Regions from separate parts of the Tepidimonas sp. HKU78 genome, predicted to be linked through region 2. Evidence: predicted binding sites of a transcription regulator. Region 2 holds the regulator's gene; the other holds the start of a gene.

Region 1 (7,345 bases), 230 kb from region 2:
ACGGTTCGTTGTCTTTAACGCGGATGGTGGTCATTGGCCAATGGTTTCCGAAAGTGCGCCAGGGGCCGCACGTGGGGAAGATCAGACCCGACGGGGCTTGCCTGGCAAGGGTTCCTCGTCGACAAGGTGATCACGGCAGACGAGGCTTTGCCAGCAAAGACCAGTATTATAGCAAGATCCATTTGGGCAGAGGAGGGCTCGAGGATGTTCGATTCGGCCGAGATCGGTCACCGCATCGATCGCGCGACCTACAAGGCAGAGGTGCCGGCCTTGCGCGCCGCATTGCTCGACGCCCAATATGAGCTGTTGCGCCGTGCCGATCGGGCGGTGGTGGTGCTCATCAACGGTGTCGATGGGGCAGGGCGCAGCGAGACGGTCAACACGCTCAATGCCTGGATGGACCCGCGCCACATCCGCACGGAGGCGTTCGATGCCATGACGCCGGAGGAGCGCCGCTGGCCCGAGATGTGGCGCTTTTGGCAGGTGTTGCCGCCCAAAGGGCGCATCGCCATGCTGTTCGGCTCATGGTACACCGACCCCATCCTAGCACGGGTGATGGGTGACGACGACGCCGACCGGTTTGTGCACCGGCTCGAGCGCATTCGCCAGTTCGAGCGCATGCTGGTGGCCGAGGGGGTGGTGCTGGTCAAGTTCTGGTTCCATCTGTCCAAGAAAGCAGCCAGGCGGCGCTTGAAGGATTTGGCGGCCGACCCTCGCACGGCGTGGCGCATTGGCCCGCGCGAGCGCGAGCACCTGAAGCACTACGACGAATTCATCGAGGCCAGCGACGAAGCGTTGCGCAAGACAAGCCTGGGCGAGGCACCCTGGATCGTGATCGAGGGCAGTGACGTGTGCTATCGCGAGCTGACCGCCGGGCGGCATCTGCTGTCGGTGCTGCAGCACACGGCCAAGCCAGCCCCGCCCACGCCGCCCCTGCCGCCCAGCGTGATCGAGACGGGCACGGATGACGTGACGTTGCTGCGGGCGCAAGACTACAGCCGGCGCCTGCCGCGCGAGCGCTACGACCGGTTGCTCGAGCGCTGGCAGGGCCGCTTGAATCTGCTCAGCCGCGACGCGCGCCTGCGCGAGCGCTCGCTGGTGGTGGTGTTCGAAGGCATGGACGCGGCGGGCAAGGGCAGCACCATCCGGCGCATCACGCAAGCGCTCGATGCACGCTTTTATCGGGTGGTGCCGGTGGCCGCGCCGAACGAAAACGAGCGCGCCCAGCCCTATCTGTGGCGCTTCTGGCGCTACATTCCGCCCCATGGTCGGGCGGTCATCTTCGACCGCTCCTGGTACGGCCGGGTATTGGTGGAGCGGGTGGAGGGCTTTTGCAGCGAGGCCGACTGGATGCGCGCTTACGGCGAGATCAATGCCTACGAGGAGGAGCTGGCCGAGGCGGGCGTGATCATCGTCAAGTTCTGGCTGGCCATCACGCCTGAGGAGCAGCTTCGGCGCTTTCGCGAGCGCGAGACGACACCGCACAAGCAGTTCAAGATCACCCCCGAGGATTGGCGCAACCGGGAAAAGTGGCCCGCCTACGAGCGCGCGGTGCAGGACATGGTGGATCGCACCTCGACCCGGGTGGCGCCATGGCACATCGTGGCGTCGGACGACAAGCTGTGGTCACGCATCGAGGTGCTGCGCACGCTGTGTCAGCAGGTCGAGGCGGCGTTGCAGCGGCAGCCGCGCAAGCACGGGGTCTAGCCGTCCGCAGCCAGGGCGGGCAAGCCATGCCGCGCGCGGGCCCGCGCGCACGCGTCGCTGCCGGCCTCGAACTCGCGGCACGGTGACGGGCGCCACTCGTAGATGGCACAGGCGACGCGCTCGCCGAGTGTGCCCGTCAGCGCCGCACAGCGCGGTGGCCAGTGATCGGTGCCGCGCATGCGCACCGTGGCACCTGCCACCTCCACCACCAAGCCATCGGGGACACTGCCGCCGCACGAGGCGGTTTCGTAAACGGAGAAGTCGACGCGAAAATGGGCGCAGCACGCGCCACAGCGCAGGCAGTCGCTCATGGGCGTCCGATGGGGGCGACGGGTGTTTCAGGCCAGGCGGCCCAGCAGCAAATACTCCATCAAGGCCTTTTGCACGTGCATGCGGTTTTCGGCTTCGTCCCAGACGACGGACTGAGGTCCATCGATCACCTCGGCCGCGACCTCTTCGCCGCGGTGGGCGGGCAGGCAGTGCATGAACAAGGCGTCCGGCTTCGCCACCGCCATCATGGCCGGGGTCACGCACCAGGCGGCAAACGCTTGCTTGCGCACCTCGTTTTCGGCCTCGAAGCCCATGCTCGTCCACACGTCGGTGGTGACCAGGTCGGCGCCACGGCAGGCGTCCATCGGGTCGTCGAACACCTGCCAGAAGTCGCCCGGCGGCACACCGGCCACCGCGGGGTCGACCTCATAGCCGCGGGGCGTGCTGATGTGCACGCGAAAGCCCAGAATCTGCGCCGCTTGCAGCCAGGTGTTGGCCATGTTGTTGCCGTCGCCCACCCAGGCCACGGTGATGCCGCGCAGCGCCGCGGGGTCGATCGAGCCGTCGGCACGTCGGCCGCGGTACTCCAGCCAGGTGAACAGATCGGCCAGGATCTGGCAGGGGTGAAACTCGTTGGTTAGCCCGTTGATGACGGGCACGCGCGAGTGTGCGGCAAAGCGCTCGATCTTGCTTTGCTCGAAGGTACGGATCATGACGAGGTCGACCATGCGGCTGATGACGCGCGCGGTGTCCTCGATGGGCTCGCTGCGGCCAAGCTGGCTGTCGCCCGTGGTCAGGTGCACGACGGAGCCACCCATCTGGTACATGCCCGCCTCGAAGCTCACGCGCGTGCGCGTGCTCGCCTTCTCGAAGATCATGGCCAACGTGCGGTCGGGGTCGGCAAATGGCTGGTAGCGTTCGACCGCCTTGAACTTGTGCTTGACGAACGCCGCGCGCACGAACAAATACGCGTATTCGTCGGCGGTCAAGTCCTTGAACTGCAGGTAGTGTTTCATGCGCTCGTCTCGTTCAGGAAGGCCCGCACCTGCGGCACCAGTTTGGCCACGATTTCGTCGGCTTCGGCGTGCGTCAGAATCAACGGCGGCACGAGGCGGATCACCCGCTCGGCCGTGACCGACAGCAACAGGCCGGCCCGCGCACACCGCTGCACCAAGTCGCCGCACGGGCGGTCCAACTCGATGCCCAGCATCAGCCCTTTGCCGCGGATCTCGCGCACGCCCGGCACCCCGTGCAGCGCCGCCCACAGTTGGGTGTGCAGATGGGTGCCGACCTTGGCCGCGTTGTCCAGCAGCCCCTCGTCTTCCATGATGCGGATCGTCTCCAGCCCCGCGCGCATGGCCAGCGGGTTGCCGCCGAACGTGGTGCCGTGGTTGCCCGGCTGAAAAATGTGGGCTGCCTTGGGGCCCGCAACCACCGCGCCGATGGGCACACCCGAGCCCAGCCCTTTGGCCAGCGGCATGACATCGGGCCGGATGCCGGCCCATTGGTGCGCGAACCATTTGCCCGTGCGCCCCATGCCGCACTGAACCTCGTCGATCATGAGCAGCCAGTCGTGCTCGTCGCACAGCGCGCGCACGCCGGCCATGTATTCCGGCGACAGCGGGTGGACACCGCCTTCGCCCTGGATCGCCTCGAAAAACACCGCCACCACGTTGGGGTTGCCCGCGGTGGCCGCGCGCAGGGCATCAAGGTCGTTGATGGGCACGCGGATAAAGCCCTCGACCAGCGGCTCGAAGCCCGCTTGCACCTTGGGGTTGCCCGTGGCCGACAGGGTGGCGATCGAGCGGCCGTGGAAGGCTTTTTCGTATACGACGATTTGGGGGCGATCGATGCCCTTGTCGTGGCCGAACTTGCGCGCCAGCTTCAGCGCCGCCTCGTTGGCCTCCAGCCCAGTGGAGCAGAAGAACACCTTGTCCAGCCCGCTGCGCTCGCACAGCGCGGCGGCCAGCGGCTCGGTCAGCGGGTGGTGGTAGTAGTTGCTGATGTGGATGAGTCGCTCGACTTGCTCTTGCAACGCCTTGACCAGGCGCGGGTGGGCGTGGCCCAGCGTGTTGACCGCGATACCCGCCAGCGCGTCGAGGTACTCGCGGCCCTCCACGTCCCAGACACGACAGCCGCGCCCATGCGACAGCATGATGGGCACGCGGGCGTAGGTGGACATCACGTGGGGTTCGGCAGGAGCGTTCATGGGCGTGCGGGTTTTGATTTGGGGTGAGAAATGCCAGCGGGCCAACGCTGGATTCTAGTTCTTGTCTCTGCAGCGGGGTTGCCGTCGGGTGCGTCAAGTCTTATATAAGATACAATACTTGTCAGGCGACGGGAGCGATCCTCGCGTTGCCGCGGCCCCCGCGCGGGAGCCGAAGTCCACCCCAACCATGGCCGCTTGCCCACCGGCAAGGGGCCCATTCAGCGCGATGGTCACGCCCAACGCCCAACAAGTCTTCATCCAGGGGGTCACCCGCAGTGGCCGGACGTTTCGTCCCAGCGATTGGGCCGAGCGGCTGGCGGGTGTCATGAGCCCGTTTCATCCCCAAGCCGGGCAGGGGCCTGGCGGGCACCTGCGCTATTCGCCTTGGGTGATTCCCACCGTCGTCAATGGCATCAAGTGCGTGGTCGTCGACCGGGCGTTGCGCGATTACGACGTGCGGGCATGGGACTTCGTGATGGGGTTCGCGCGCGACAACGACTTGGTCGTGACCGAGGCGTGCCTGCTGCCCGAGGCGCCGTCGACCGAGTCGTCGGCGGGGCGTTCGCGCTGACGCGGGCGTGGGGGATGCGCGCCGCGGCGGCGGGTGCGCGAGCGACCCTCCCAATGGAAACAGGCCGCCGGGCTGTCGCCTCGGCGGCCTGTTCGGTGCGGCTTTGCTGGCAGCGCACCCGGTCCAAACGGCGGATGGGCGGTGGCTGGCGGCCACCGGCATCCGGGCGGGGGGTGTGTCGCCGTCAGGCGGCAGCGGTGGCCAGGGCCTTGACCTTCGCCGACAGGCGGCTCTTGTCGCGGGCGGCCTTGTTTTTGTGGAAGATGCCTTTGTCGGCGATGGTGTCGACGATCGACTGCATCTGGGCGAACAGCGCGGTCGCCTGGGCCTTGTCGCCAGCGGCGACGGCCTTCTCGACCTTCTTGATCGCGGTGCGGTAGCGCGAGCGCAGCGAGCTGTTGTGCGCGTTCAGCTTGGTGTCTTGACGGGCGCGCTTGCGGCCGGAGGCCAAGCGCGGGGACTTTTTGGATTTGCTTGCCATGAATCGTTTCCTGTGGGGTTGGTGGATGTTGCCAGCAAAGTCCTCCATTATAAGGCGCGCAAGAATTTCTTGGGGCTGGCGTTTGCGCCGAAGCGCAAGCATTCATCGATTGACCGAAGTCAAGTGGGTGCAAGCTTGTTCGGGCATACTTCGACGCGCGCGTGGATCTCGAGAGTGGTCGGTGCGTGCCGTGCCGTCCGAGATCCGGTTCGTCCATCGTTTGCGTTTTCCGATTTCGCCATGTCTGTGACCTCCAACGTGTCCGCGCCCGAGGCGTCCCAACCCATTCCTCCGGGGCAGCCGCTGCCCCACCGCAAGGTCATCCGCAGCTGGATCACACCGCTCGGCGAGCGCCGCACGGCCATCGCCATCGCCTTGTTGCTGCTGGATTGGGCCATCTTCGCGGCGTTGATCGCGGGGACGATCGTGTTTGAGGCGTGGTGGGCCAAGCTGTTGTGCGGGTTGGCTGCGGGCTTCGTCATCGGGCGGCTGTTCATCATCGGGCACGACGCCTGCCACCAGAGCTACACGCCGCACCGCGGCTTGAACAAGGTGCTGGGTCGCATCGCGATGATTCCGTCGCTGACGCCCTACAGCCTGTGGGAGGTCGGCCACAACGTGGTGCACCACGGCTACACCAACCTCAAGGGAGTGGACTTCGTCTGGGCGCCGCTGACCAAGGCCGAGTTCGACGCGCTGTCGCCCGGCCGCCGTCTGCTGGAGCGTATCTACCGCAGCGGCTGGGGCCCCGCGCTGTACTACTTCATCGAGATGTGGTGGCTGCGCATGTTCTTCCCGCGCAAGACCTATATGGGCACGCGCCGGCCTGAGTTCTTCTGGGATGGCGTGTTCGTGCTCGGCGTCGGGCTGCTGTGGATCGGCGGCATGGTCTGGGCGGCGCTGGCCACGGGGCAGTCGGTGTGGCTGCAGGTGGTCATGGGCTTCGTGGTGCCCTTCGTGTTCTGGAACGCGATGATCGGCTTCGTGGTGTACGTGCACCACACCCACCCGGCGGTGCAGTGGCACGACGACAAGGCCGCCTGGGCCAAGGCGGCGCCGTTCGTGTCCACCACGGTGCACCTGGAGTTCCCGCTACGCGTCGGTGCGCTGATGCACCACATCATGGAGCACACGGCGCACCACGTGGACATGAGCGTACCGCTGTACAAGCTCAAGCAGGCCCAGAAGAAGCTGGAGGACATGCTGCCCGGCCGCATCATCATTCAGCGCTTCAGCTGGCGCTGGTACTTCGATACGGCACGCCGCTGCAAGCTGTACGACTTTACGCGCCGCTGCTGGACCGACTTCCAGGGCCGCCCCACCAGCGATCCTGCACCATCGTACGCCTGAGTGGTGGGCCGGACGTTGTCGCTGCGCAGCAGCCATCGGCCACGGGGGCGCCGGCCGCCATGGCATGGCGCATTTGGCGCCGCCTGTGATGCGGTGCGACAATAGCGCCCGATGACGCACGCTTTTTCCGAATTGAATCTGGCCGATCCCCTGGCGCGCGCCGTGGCCGAGATGGGCTATACGGCGATGACGCCCATACAGGCGCAGGCCATTCCCGTCGTGCTGCAAGGGCGCGACGTCATGGGCGCCGCGCAGACCGGCACCGGCAAGACGGCGGCGTTTTCGCTGCCGTTGCTGCAGCGGCTGTTGCGCCATGCCAACACCTCCACATCGCCGGCGCGCCATCCGGTGCGCGCGCTGGTGCTGCTGCCCACGCGCGAGCTGGCTGACCAGGTGGCGCAGCAGATCAAGCTCTACGCCAAATACACCCCGCTGCGCTGCGCCGTGGTGTTCGGCGGCATGGACATGAAGCCACAGGTGGAAGAGCTGCGCAAGGGCGTAGAGGTCTTGGTGGCCACGCCTGGCCGCTTGCTCGACCACATCGAGGCCAAGACGGCCGTACTCAACCAAGTCGAGTATGTGGTGCTGGACGAGGCGGACCGGATGCTCGACATCGGGTTTTTGCCTGATCTGCAGCGCATCTTGTCGTACCTGCCCAAGCAGCGCACGACGTTGCTGTTTTCGGCCACCTTTTCGCCGGAGATCAAGCGCCTGGCGGCCAGCTACCTGCAAGACCCGGTGGTCATCGAGGTCGCGC
Region 2 (7,345 bases):
CGAACTGAGGTTTGTTCAAAGTCAAACCCTTGGGCATCCGGTCGGGGTACCATACTCCGACCGGTTTTTGTTTCGCCGGCACGAGGTGACTCCATGAACACGGCCGCCAACATTCCCAGCTCTGCCTCCACCGACGAAGCGGTGGAGATTTCCCTGTACGCTGCGCGCAAAAAGCTCTACCCGCGTTCGGTGACGGGTACGTTCGCTCGTTGGCGTTGGGTCTTCGTCTGGCTGACGCAGCTCGTCTTCTATGGGTTGCCCTGGCTGCAATGGGGGCAGCGGCAGGCGGTGCTGTTCGATCTGGAGGCGCGCCGGTTCTACATTTTCGGGCTCGTGCTGTATCCGCAGGATTTCATCTACCTGACGGGTATTTTGGTGGTGTCGGCGCTGTCGCTGTTCCTGTTTACCGCCATCGCCGGCCGGCTGTGGTGCGGTTACGCGTGTCCGCAGACGGTGTACACCGAGATTTACCTGTGGATGGAAAAGCTCTTCGAGGGTGACCGTTCGGCGCGCATGCGACTGGACCAAGAGCCCTGGAGCCTGCGTAAGCTGGCACGCAAGGGCGGCAAACAGATCGCATGGATTGTGTTCGGTCTCTGGACCGGGTTTACGTTTGCGGGTTATTTCACGCCCATCCGTGAGTTGGGCGCTGCCGTCCTCGAGTGGAACCTGGGTCCGTGGCAGACCTTCTGGATTTTCTTCTACGGTTTTGCCACTTACGGCAACGCGGGCTACATGCGCGAGCAGGTCTGCAAATACATGTGCCCGTATGCGCGCTTCCAGAGCGCCATGTTCGACAAGGACACGATGATCGTGACCTACGACGCCGAGCGCGGCGAGCCGCGCGGCGCGCGCAAGAAGTCGGCTGACCCGAAGGCGTTGGGATTAGGTGACTGCATTGACTGCACACTGTGCGTGCAGGTGTGCCCCACCGGCATCGACATCCGCAATGGTCTGCAGTACGAGTGCATCGGTTGCGGTGCCTGCGCCGACGTCTGCGACGAGGTGATGGAGAAGATGGGCTATCCCAAGGGGCTGGTCAAGTACTCGACCCAAAACGGCATGGCCAACCACTGGAGCCGCGCCCAGATGATCCGCCGGGCGTTTCGTCCGCGCGTCTTGATCTACAGTGCCATTTTGCTCACCATCGTGGCGGCGCTCGGTGTCAGTCTGTGGATGCGGGTACCGCTCAAGGTCGACGTCATCCGGGACCGTGGCGCGCTGGCCCGCATGGTCGAGATGGGCCGGATCGAAAACGTCTACCGCGTGCAGTTCATGAACGCGTCCGAGTCCGAGCGCGAGCTGCAGGTGGCGGTCGAGGGCTTGCCGGGGGTGACGCTCGCGTCGGATCCCGTCGTACATCTGCTGCCCACCGAGGTGCGCTCGGTGCCGGTACGTGTGCAGGTTCCCCCGGGGTTGCAGCCCGGCTCTCACCCCATCGTTATGACTTTCCGCACCGCCGACGGCTCGATCGCCATGCGCGAGAAAACCACCTTCCTGATACCCCGATGACCCCCCAGGGTATTCGGGTTGATCCGTATCCCAAAGTACTCGCCAAAGGCCTACACTATGTCCACCATGTCTGGTACGCCCTCCGCGTCATCCGCCCCTTCCCGACCCTGGTACCGCGAGCCCATGGTCTGGATGGTCATCGGTGGCCCCTTGGTGGTCGTGATCGCGTCCATCGTGACGGTCACGATCGCCGTGCGCAATCCAGACCCCGTGCTGCCGCGCGAGGCGATGCCGGCGCCGGTCGCGGTCGCGCCGGAGCGCATGACGCCGGAGGAGCGCCTGCAGGCCGAAAAAGCGGTGCTGCCTGCCAACCAGGCGCGTAACCACGTCGTGTCCCCGACGTTGCCTAAAGACGATTGAGGCGGCGCGGGGCAACAACAAAGAGGAGACTGTCGATGCTGGCCCAACGCGTGATGTGGATTGCTTGGCCCGCTTTTTTGATGGCGGCTGTGATCGAAATGGTGGTGTTCGCCTTCGTCGATCCCCACGATCTGCACTGGGCGGGCGAATCGCTCGGTTGGTCGCGGCAGGCGGTCTACACGGTCGCGTTCTTCATTTTTTGGGCGCTGACCATGGCGTCGAGCGCGCTTACCACGCTGTTGTCGCTGTCGCCGTGGGAAATCAACCGCTGCCCGGTGCCGCCAGATCAGCGCCCGGCTGACTGCGCGCGCAACGCGCCGCTCAACTCCCCGCTTAATTCTCCTCGCGGCTCTGGTTGACAATGGCCGCGAGCGCGTCCGGGTCGAGGATGCGAACGTAGCGCTGCTTGACTTCGATGATGCCCTCGTCCTGAAAGCGCGAAAACGTACGACTGACCGTCTCGAGCTTCATTCCCAGGTAGCTGCCGATTTCCTCGCGCGTCATGCGCAACACCATCTCGGTGCGTGAAAAGCCGCGCGAATGCAGGCGCTGCACGAGGTTGAGCAAAAAAGCCGCCAGTCGTTCTTCGGCGCGCATGCTGCCCAGCAATAGCATGACGCCTTGATCGCGTACGATCTCGCGGCTCATGATGCGGTGTACGTGGTGCTGCAGCGTGCTGAACTCGCGCGAGAGCTGCTCGAGCTTGTCGAATGGCAGCACGCACACCTCGGCGTCTTCGAGCGCCACGGCCGAGCACGAGTGCTTGTCCTGCACGATGCCATCGAGCCCCAGGATTTCGCCCGCCATTTGAAACCCGGTGACCTGATCGCGGCCGTCCGCCGTCGTGACCACGGTCTTGAAAAATCCGGATCGTACCGCGTACAGCGACGTGAAGCCGTCGCCCGCGGCAAACAGGGTCCCGCCCCGCCGCACCCGGCGACGCGTGCTGATCAGGTTGTCGAGCTGCTCCATCTCGTCCGGCTTGAGGCCGACCGGGATGCAGAGCTCGCGCAGGTTGCAGCTGGAGCAGGCGACCTTGATGCTGTGCAGATCCATGAGGCGATGGGGGCCGGTGTGAGGCAGAGGTGGGTGAAACGAGGCGCAGACTCGCCATGAACGATATGCGCCCGATCATAACAACCCGATGCGCGTGCCGCCCCGTGCGGTGGGCCCATGCCCTGCAGGGTTTTGGGGAACGTCGCTCCCGCAGGGGGTTTGACTCACGTCAACCCACGCAAGGCTACGCTGGTGCACAGTTCGTCGCCTATGGAGCTGCCCGCCGTGAAACACGTCATCGACGAAGATCTGCTGCGCCGGTTCGACATTCCGGGCCCGCGCTACACGTCCTACCCGACGGCGGACCGGTTTGTCGAAGCGTTTACCGAGCGTGACTACGTGCAAGCCCTGCAACAGCGGCGAGCGGGGTCGCTGGCGCTGCCGCTGTCGGTGTATGTACACATCCCGTTTTGCGAGTCGCTGTGCTACTACTGCGCATGCAACAAGGTGGTGACCAAGCACCACGAACGCGCGGCGGAGTACCTGCGCTACCTGTCGCGCGAGCTGGAATTGCAGACCGAACACGTCGGGCGCGGGCACCGCGTGACGCAGCTGCACCTTGGGGGGGGCACGCCGACCTTCCTCAGCGACGCGGAGTTGTCCGACCTGATGGCGATGATCCGGCGCCACTTCGAACTCGTCCCTGGGGGCGAGTATTCGATCGAGGTCGACCCCCGCACGGTGACCGCGCAGCGCTTGGCCCATCTGCACCAACTGGGGTTCAACCGCCTGAGTTTTGGCGTGCAGGACTTCGATGGCGCGGTGCAGCGGGCGGTGCACCGGATTCAGCCGGCCGAGCAGGTGTTCGCCCTCGTGGCCGCGGCGCGCGAGATCGGCTTTGAGTCGGTCAACGTCGACCTCATTTACGGACTGCCTCAGCAGACCCCAGAGTCGTTTCGGCGCACGCTCGAGCTCGTCGAGCGCCTGCGGCCGGATCGCATCGCGCTCTACGCTTATGCGCATCTGCCGGCGCGCTTCAAGCCGCAGCGGCGCATCCACGCGGCGGAGTTGCCCAGTCCGGCGGACAAGTTGGCCATGTTGTCGCTGTCGCTCGACCATCTGAGTGCCGTGGGTTATGTGTACGTGGGCATGGACCATTTTGCGTTGCCCAACGATGCGCTGGCGGTGGCCAAGCGGCAGGGGCGGCTGCGCCGCAACTTTCAGGGCTACAGCACGCAGCCCGATTGCGACCTGATCGCGCTGGGGGTATCGGCCATTGGCCGCATCGGCGCCACCTACAGCCAAAATGCCAAGACGCTGGAGGAGTACTACGACGCGCTCGACCAAGGGCGGCTGCCCATCGTGCGCGGGCTGGCGCTGACGCGCGAGGATCTGTTGCGCCGCAGTGTGATCATGGCCATCATGTGCCAGGGGTTGGTCGATTTCGAGTCGATCAATCTGGCGCACCTGATCGATTTTCGCCAGCACTTCGCGCGCGAGCTGGAGCAGCTGCGCGCGTTCGAGCGCGATGGGCTGGTACGCATCGGCGATGCCCACATCGAAGTGACGCCCACGGGCTGGTATTTGGTGCGCGCCGTCGCCATGGTGTTCGACCGCTACTTGCAGGTCGATCAAGACCGGGCGCGGTTTTCCAAGATCATTTGAGGTGCTACCGGCAGGCCCAGCCGCGGGCTGTTAGCATCGTGCCATGCTGACCTCGATGACGCTGTCGGCCCTGGTGATGGGGCTGGTCGGCGGCCCGCACTGCGTGACCATGTGTGGTGCCGCCTGCGCGGGTATTGCCCGTGCCGCTGGCCCGCACCCGCAGCGGGCGCTGTGGACGTGGCAGTTCAGCCGGCTGGCCGGCTATGCGCTGCTGGGGGCGTTGGCGGGCGGCACGGTACAGGGCATGGGCTGGCTGGGGCAGCAGACCGCGGTGCTGCGGCCGGTGTGGACCATGATGCACGTGGCGGCGTTCGTGCTCGGGCTGGTGCTGCTGTGGCAGGCGCGGCAGCCGGCCTTTCTGGATGGCTGGGCGCAGGCCGTCTGGCGGCGGGTGCGCCCGGTCATGGCCCGCTTGGGCGCGCGCGCGCCCGTGGCGCTCGGGCTCGGCTGGGCGTTGATGCCCTGTGGGCTGCTCTACTCGGCGCTGCTGGTGGCGTCGTTGTCGGCGTCGGCGTTATCGGGCGCTGCCATCATGGCCGCGTTTGCCATCGGGACCATGGTGTCGCTGGCGGCAGGGCCGTGGCTGTTGCTGCGGCTGGCGCAGGCGCGCTCCGGTGGCTGGGGCATCCGCTTGGCCGGGTTGGCGCTGGCGGCCACGTCCGGCTGGGCGTTGTGGATGGGCATCACCCAGCCGACGGGTCTGTGGTGCGCGTAGGCGTGCGCCCGGGCAGGGTCGCCACCACCAGCCCCACCAGCGCCACGCCAAACGCCAGCCACTGCAGCGGCGTTAGCCGCTCGCCCATGAACAGCACACCGATCGTGGCCGCGCTGACGGGCAGCATCACGGTGAATACGCCAGCCCGGGCGGCGGGTACGTGGCGCAGGCCCGTCATCCACAGCCACACCGTCCAGACGCTGGCGGCCAGGCCATAAAATAGCAGCAGCGCCCACAGGCCCAGCGACAGCAGCGCCCAGCCGTCGAAGCGCAGCGCGGCCCACAGGCCCAGCGGCGTCATGAGCGCCAGGCCCCACAGGTTGATGATCGCCGCGATGCGCCGCGCGCCCAGTTGACCGGTCAGCCGCTTGCCGATGACGACGTAGGCGGCCTCACACACGACAGCGGCAAAGACCAGCGCGTTGCCCCACAGTGGCAGCGGCACGCCCAGCCACATGCCGTGCGCCGCGGCGGCGCCGGGGGCGGCCTTGTCGAGCGAAAACAGCCCGATGCCGACGGCCGCCAAGACCACCGCGGTACCGGATCGCATGTCCAGCCGCTCGCGCAGGAAGAGCGCCGACTGCAGCGCGACCACGGCGGGAATGGCCGCCATGATGACGCCAGCGGCGCTGGCCGTGGTCAGGCTGACGCCAAACAGCATGCACAGCGAAAACAAAAAATTGCCCAGCAGGGCCTGTAGGAAGAGCAGCCCGTGCGTGTGCCGGTCGAGCGCCGGCTCCGACGCCGGTTTGCGCAGCCAGTGCACCATGGCGGCCGCGCCGATCAGGTAGCGCAGCCACGCCAGCAGGAACACCGGCAGCGCCGCCACCAGCGGTTTGGACAGGGCCACGTAGCTGCCCACCAGTGCCATGCTGGCCGCCAGCGACCCGTAGGCCAGCCATGGGGTAGCAGGGCGGGCGCTCATCGGGCGTCGGGCGTGAGGAGGGTGGGTCGCGCCTGCGGCAGGGTGTAGGGGTAGTCGCGGCTATAGTGCAGGCCGCGGCTTTCCTTGCGCAGCTGGGCGCAGCGCACGATCAGGTCGGCCACTTGCACCAGGTTGCGCAGCTCCAGCAAGTCGCGGCTGACGTGAAAGCGCGCATAAAACTCCTGGATTTCGGCCTGCAGCAGGGCGATGCGGTGCGCGGCGCGCTCCAGCCGCTTGTCGGTACGCACGATGCCCACGTAGTCCCACATGAAGCGGCGCAGCTCGTCCCAGTTGTGGCTGATGACGACTTGCTCGTCGGCGTCGATGACGCGGCTGTCGTCCCACGGCCGCACGGGCGCTGTGGGGATGCGCGCTTGCGCCGCCATGTCACGCGCGGCGGCGCGGGCAAACACCAGGCATTCCAGCAGCGAATTGCTGGCCAGCCGGTTGGCGCCGTGCAGCCCGGTGTAGCTGGCCTCGCCCACACAGTACAGGCCGGGCAGGTCGGTGCGGCCGCGCAGGTCGGTCACCACCCCGCCGCAGGTGTAGTGGGCAGCAGGCACCACCGGGATGGGCTCACGCGTGATGTCGATGCCCAGCTCGGCGCAGCGTTGGAGGATGTTGGGAAAATGCTCGTGCAAAAACGCCGCGGGCTGGTGCGAGATGTCGAGATAGACGCACGGGATGCCGTGCTTTTTCATCTCGAAGTCGATGGCGCGTGCCACGATGTCGCGCGGTGCCAGCTCGGCGCGCGGGTCGTGGTCGGGCATGAAGCGGTGGCTGCCCAGGTGGGGGGGCAGCTTGAGGATGCCGCCTTCACCGCGCACGGCTTCGCTGATCAGAAAGCTCTTGGCCTTGGGGTGGTACAGGCAGGTGGGGTGGAACTGGATGAACTCCATGTTGGCTACCCGGCAGCCCGCTCGCCAGGCGGCGGCGATGCCGTCTCCCGTGGCCGTGTCCGGGTTGGAGGTGTAGAGATACACCTTGCCTGCGCCCCCCGTGCACAGCACCGTGTGCGGGGCGGCAAAGACCTCGATGGTGTCGGTGGCCTCGTCCAGCACATACGCGCCCAGCACCCGCCGCGGCAGTTCGCGGCGCGCGGCGTGGCGGTCGCTCAGGATCAGGTCGACCAGCGCGTGGGTTTCGAACACGTCAATGTGACGGGCGGCACG

Evidence for each region. Region 2 encodes FNR, which switches genes on or off when oxygen is low (the NO sensors DNR and NnrR bind a similar motif). Its sites were predicted from a motif close to TTGATNNNNATCAA; they were not measured.
Region 1: the regulator FNR is predicted to act here: its motif matches at 5,348-5,361, upstream of ACPYIS_RS08835 (fatty acid desaturase).

The regions. Positions count from the first base shown of each region.
Region 1 is NZ_CP187547.1:1,755,260-1,762,604, forward strand. It holds gene rpsU (30S ribosomal protein S21) at 1-34, opposite strand, end outside; gene pap (polyphosphate:AMP phosphotransferase) at 205-1,707, shown strand; gene ACPYIS_RS08810 (YkgJ family cysteine cluster protein) at 1,704-2,018, opposite strand; gene argF (ornithine carbamoyltransferase) at 2,046-2,993, opposite strand; gene ACPYIS_RS08820 (aspartate aminotransferase family protein) at 2,990-4,186, opposite strand; gene ACPYIS_RS08825 (DUF3579 domain-containing protein) at 4,413-4,757, shown strand; gene rpsT (30S ribosomal protein S20) at 4,942-5,238, opposite strand; gene ACPYIS_RS08835 (fatty acid desaturase) at 5,479-6,588, shown strand; gene ACPYIS_RS08840 (DEAD/DEAH box helicase) at 6,700-7,345, shown strand, end outside.
Region 2 is NZ_CP187547.1:1,523,409-1,530,753, forward strand. It holds gene ccoP (cytochrome-c oxidase, cbb3-type subunit III) at 1-8, shown strand, start outside; gene ccoG (cytochrome c oxidase accessory protein CcoG) at 94-1,512, shown strand; gene ACPYIS_RS07675 (nitrogen fixation protein FixH) at 1,579-1,872, shown strand; gene ACPYIS_RS07680 (hypothetical protein) at 1,908-2,231, shown strand; gene fnr (fumarate/nitrate reduction transcriptional regulator Fnr) at 2,206-2,928, opposite strand; gene hemN (oxygen-independent coproporphyrinogen III oxidase) at 3,139-4,533, shown strand; gene ACPYIS_RS07695 (sulfite exporter TauE/SafE family protein) at 4,577-5,248, shown strand; gene ACPYIS_RS07700 (DMT family transporter) at 5,217-6,173, opposite strand; gene nadB (L-aspartate oxidase) at 6,170-7,345, opposite strand, start outside.